One region of the Paenibacillus sp. MCAF9 genome, then DNA from elsewhere that is predicted to be linked to it. Evidence: predicted binding sites of a transcription regulator. Region 1 holds the regulator's gene; the other holds the start of a gene.

Region 1 (2,403 bases):
ATCAGATTGGCTTGCGGAGTGGATGTATCCGGTTCATTACAAAGAAGACATTCGTGCAAGTGCTTCTAACTATGGCGTTGAGTCGCATTTAGTGGCCGCGATTATTCGCAGTGAAAGCAATTTTCAGACTGGCAAGGAATCGAAGAAGGGTGCACTGGGCTTAATGCAAATTATGCCTGATACGGCTGCATGGGTCGTTCAAAAAGCAGGATTTCAAGCCGTAACGGATGACATGCTTATGAATCGTGCAGACGTTAGCATTGAGGTTGGCGCGTGGTATTTAAGATCTCTTAATCAACAATTTGATCAAAATAAGATAGCTGCAATTGCTGCATACAACGCGGGTCCAGGGAATGTTCGCAAGTGGCTTGACTCGGGGACTTGGGATGGAACGATCGAATCGGTTAAAGAAATTCCGTTTGGAGAAACTAGACACTATGTGCAGCGAGTCATTTACTATTATAATAAGTATAAGGACTTATATCCGAGTCTTTAATGGATGATCCTTAACGATAACGAAAATAAATGAAGCCTTGGAGGCTCGTCTCTTCATGGACGAGCACTGCCAAAGCTTCGGTTATTCATACAACTTTTAATGAATCATTATTTGTATTGACCAGCAAGGGATTGCTCGGCAATTTGCACTAGGCGACGGGTAATGTATCCCCCGATGGAGCCTGCGTCTTTTGTAGCCATGTTGCCGTAGTATCCGTCTTGCGGAATTGCGATGCCTAGCTCTTGAGCAACTTCATATTTCATTTGGTCAAGGGCAGCTGTCGCTTGTGGCACTACCAATTGGTTACTGCTGCGGGATGCGCTCATGTATGTTCACCTCCTTGCGGTTGGTAAAAGTATTATGTGCAAAAATCTGAACTTCATTACAGGAATTACATGGAAATTCAAATTTTTTTTCGAAGAGTTCATTTTTGAGGCTCAAGCGACTAAGAAAGGAGGCAATACGCATCATGAAATGCCCATACTGTGACTATGCCGGAACGAAAGTATTAGATTCAAGGCCCGCCAACGAAAACAAATCCATTCGTCGCCGCCGTGAATGCGAAAAGTGCAGCCGCCGCTTCACGACATTCGAAATGATTGAAGAGACGCCTCTGATCGTCATCAAAAAAGATGGCAGCCGTGAAGAGTTCAGCCGTGACAAAATATTGCGGGGTCTTATCCGCGCCTGCGAGAAGCGTCCGGTTCCTGTGGAGCGCCTAGAGGTAATCGTATCCGAGGTTGAGAAGGAGCTGCGCACAACGGCACATGCCGAAGTTGATAGCAGCGATATTGGTGGAATCGTTATGAACGAGCTTTATCCTGTAGATGAGGTAGCTTATGTCAGGTTCGCATCTGTTTATCGCCAATTCAAGGACATTGATATGTTCATGAAGGAGCTTAATAATTTGCTGTCCAAACACCCGCTCAATGGTATGATAGATAAGGATTGACAGTTTTGACGACCCTATGCTAAGATCAATCTTGTCGTCATTTGGGGACTTAGCTCAGCTGGGAGTCCACTTATGGTTGGTTACACTACCATAAAGAACTGCATAAGAATGATCACGGGGAATTAGCTCAGTCTGGGAGAGCGCTTCGCTGGCAGCGAAGAGGTCAGGGGTTCGAGCCCCCTATTCTCCACCAACACTTTAAACTTAAACGGCAGAGATGCCGTTTTTTTTTTTTGTATTGATTTGATTTTGTTGCACTGCTAGCTGTGCTGGTGATTTCGGCATTTATCATGATTGTTCCGCAGAACCTGTACAACACGATTTCCTCAAAAAGCTTTATCAGTTATATGGAGATTGGAAACTACGATCTGCGCATACAGACCAACAATATCGATAATATCTCTGGAAAAGTCACTGAAATCGTTGAGACGATGAAAAGCGATCAAGCCATATCAAAGGTTGGCGTTCTTACAACAAAAACATTCAAGGCAAAAACGGAAAACGGATCAGAGGAAAATATTAAAATTGAGCTTGGCGACCATTCGATATTTCCTATCGTATATTCCAAGGGCAAAGCACCCGCAGCAAATGATGAAATTGCATTTTCGACTATATATGCCGATGTGATGAGCAAAAAGGTTGGCGATGACATTACGCTGGTGATTGAGGGACTGGAGAAAGATCTCACGGTTAGCGGAATCTATTCCGACATTACCAACGGTGGCAAAACCGCCAAGGCTGTATTTGCCGACAAAGAGAATGAGCTTTCAGATATACGTAGAACAAAAATGGTATTTGTTTTTCAACAGCCGACTATGCTAAAAAATCTAAATATCCTCGACAACATCATTCTTCCATCAATGCGCGACAACAGAAAAAACGCCGAAAAAATATCAGAGAAGGCAAGAGTGCTTATGAAAAGGGTGGGCATTGCGGAGCTTGAAAAGCGAGATGT
Region 2 (2,403 bases), on a different contig from region 1:
TTCGATAGGTTTACAGCTGACAAGTTACAGACGCCCCAGCCCGGCAAGCCTTGTTCACCGCAAGGGTTCGTACTAATAATGGGATTGAAATACCAGCTGTTCGACATTTGATTATAATACTCCATAAAGACAACGCCAGGCTCGGCTGACTTCCATGCGGATTCAATAATCGCTTGCCATATTTCACGAGCGCGCATCGTTTTGTAGGGGATAACCTTTTTGCCAAGCTTGCGCCATGCATCCAGATCGCCGGTCCATAGCTCGTTATACTCTATATCTTTGGTATCTGGAAATACGAGCTCCCATTCCAAATCTTCCTTTACAGCCCGCATAAAAGCATTGCTGATACAAACCGACAGATTGGCATTTGTCACTTGCCCCATCGTTTGTTTGACCGTAATAAACTCTAATACGTCCGGGTGCCAATCATTGATCATAAGCATCAAGGCGCCTCGGCGGCTGCCGCCCTGCTCAATAAGTCCCGTTGCATAGCTGAACAGCCCACCCCATGATACAGCGCCGCTCGATGAACCATTAACGCCTGCAACTATCGCTCTTCGAGGTCGCAGCGAAGATAAATTCATCCCAACGCCGCCGCCTCGCGCCATAATTTCAGTCATCTCCGTGAGCGTTGTCATGATGCCTCCGCGGCTATCCTTTGGCGAGGGGATGACATAACAATTAAATAGCGTCAGCTCTTCACTAGCTCCAGCCCCCGCTGCAATTCTCCCGCCCGGAACCAGCTTCCAATCATCTAATAAATATCTGAATTTGTCCCGCCATTCCTTTTGCTTCTCTGATCCATCTTCAACGGATGCCATCGCATCTGCAAGACGATCCCACATTTCCTCAGGCGTTTTCTCAATCGTAAGCGTAAGTTTCTCTGTTGTAGACTCCACAAGCTCGCCGTTTCTAAGCTTTACGGTAACCTGGCTGCCATCGCGGCCGATAACTTCTCCGACTTCCTTGACAGGGAATTTCGGATCATCCTTCGTTAGAACAAGCACGATATCGCCGATCGCCGTTTTACTCGTATCTGCATTTTTCCATGCATATCGATCCAAAAAGATTTTTTCACTAAGGCCCTCAAGCCGATTTCCACCAGACATCTCCATCGCAGCTGCTTCCTCCCTCATACTAACGTGCTGAAGGCATAGGTAAGATCAGATATGCTTTTAGCACAATATATTGTGTCATAAAACCATTATACTATACTACATATTGATTTTCATGCTCGTTTGTGGCGAAATTTAGCAAACCTGTCCGCTTACATGCCCACTCTCGTTATATTGCTAGTCCATCCTCTTTTTTAAGCAGCATCTTATTAATATTAGATGAAAAGGCAATACTAATAACAACTTATCCCTTTTACTGCGGAAGGAGCTGTACTAGATGACATTTCAGACGACGCCGCAGGCTGCCTCAGGTGAAGCAGGCACTGCCTTTACTTCTCGCAAGCTTCATCCTTTAGTTGAGCTGCAGCATGACCGCTCTTGGTTTGAAGAACTGCAAAACCGTTTAACAAAAGGCGGCCCATGGGATGATTGGACGTTATATCAGCTCGCTATGGAGGCCGAGCAAGCGAAACGAATTGAAAGCTTCGAAGAATTGTTATGCTTGCGATCTCTTCCAGCCTTCGAGCCAATGGCACATCAAATCAGCACAGCGCGCAAAGTGGTGCATGAGATGGGCGGCCGTGCGATTTTGGCCGATGAGGTTGGACTTGGCAAAACGATCGAAGCAGGACTCGTGCTCAAAGAATATATTGTGCGCGGTTTAGCTAAGCGTATTCTCATTCTTGTCCCCGCTTCCCTTGTTCTTCAATGGGTGCGTGAGCTTAATCAGAAATTCGGCATCTCTGCCGTAGCCCAGAAGAAGGAGCATACATGGGGTTATGATGTAGTTGTCGCTTCTATTGATACCGCTAAGCGTGATCCGCATCGCGAGATTGTGCTTGGAACAGATTATGACATCATCATCATCGATGAAGCACATAAGCTGAAAAACAAGAAAACGACGAACTATCAGTTTGCTAATCTTTTACGTAAAAAATATTGCTTGCTCCTTACGGCTACCCCAATCCAAAACGATATGGACGAGCTGTTCAATCTCATTACGCTTCTCAAGCCTGGTCAGCTGGGCGGTCAAAGTGAATTTGCAGCAAACTTTGTTGTCGACAAGCGGCTTCCGAAAAACGAAGATCAGCTGCAGGAAGCACTCTCCGGCGTCATGATTCGGAATCGGCGCGGGGACGGCGGCATTCATTTCACGAAACGTTTTGTCAAAAATATACCGCTTACTCTCTCAGAAGAAGAGAAAGCGCTATACGACGCGGTGACGGGCTTCGTTAAGGAACGGTATGAAGAAAGCGGCGGCGATTTATCGAGCATGCTCTCACTCGTT

The links. The regulator NrdR, encoded in region 1, represses ribonucleotide reductase genes. The targets are predictions, from matches to a motif close to AACACNATATATNGTGTT.
Region 2: AB4Z45_RS13285 (adenosylcobalamin-dependent ribonucleoside-diphosphate reductase) is a predicted target of NrdR. The motif match lies at 1,178-1,195, and genes of this name have one in related genera.

The regions. Positions count from the first base shown of each region.
Region 1 is NZ_JBFREL010000005.1:160,548-162,950, forward strand. Features, by position in the region: gene AB4Z45_RS11055 (lytic transglycosylase domain-containing protein) at 1-496, shown strand, start outside; gene AB4Z45_RS11060 (alpha/beta-type small acid-soluble spore protein) at 604-822, opposite strand; gene nrdR (transcriptional regulator NrdR) at 966-1,448, shown strand; tRNA gene AB4Z45_RS11070 (tRNA-Ala) at 1,565-1,641, shown strand; partial or broken gene AB4Z45_RS11075 (ABC transporter permease) at 1,697-2,200, shown strand; gene AB4Z45_RS11080 (ATP-binding cassette domain-containing protein) at 2,222-2,403, shown strand, end outside.
Region 2 is NZ_JBFREL010000006.1:226,900-229,302, forward strand. Features, by position in the region: gene AB4Z45_RS13285 (adenosylcobalamin-dependent ribonucleoside-diphosphate reductase) at 1-1,115, opposite strand, end outside; gene AB4Z45_RS13290 (DEAD/DEAH box helicase) at 1,393-2,403, shown strand, end outside.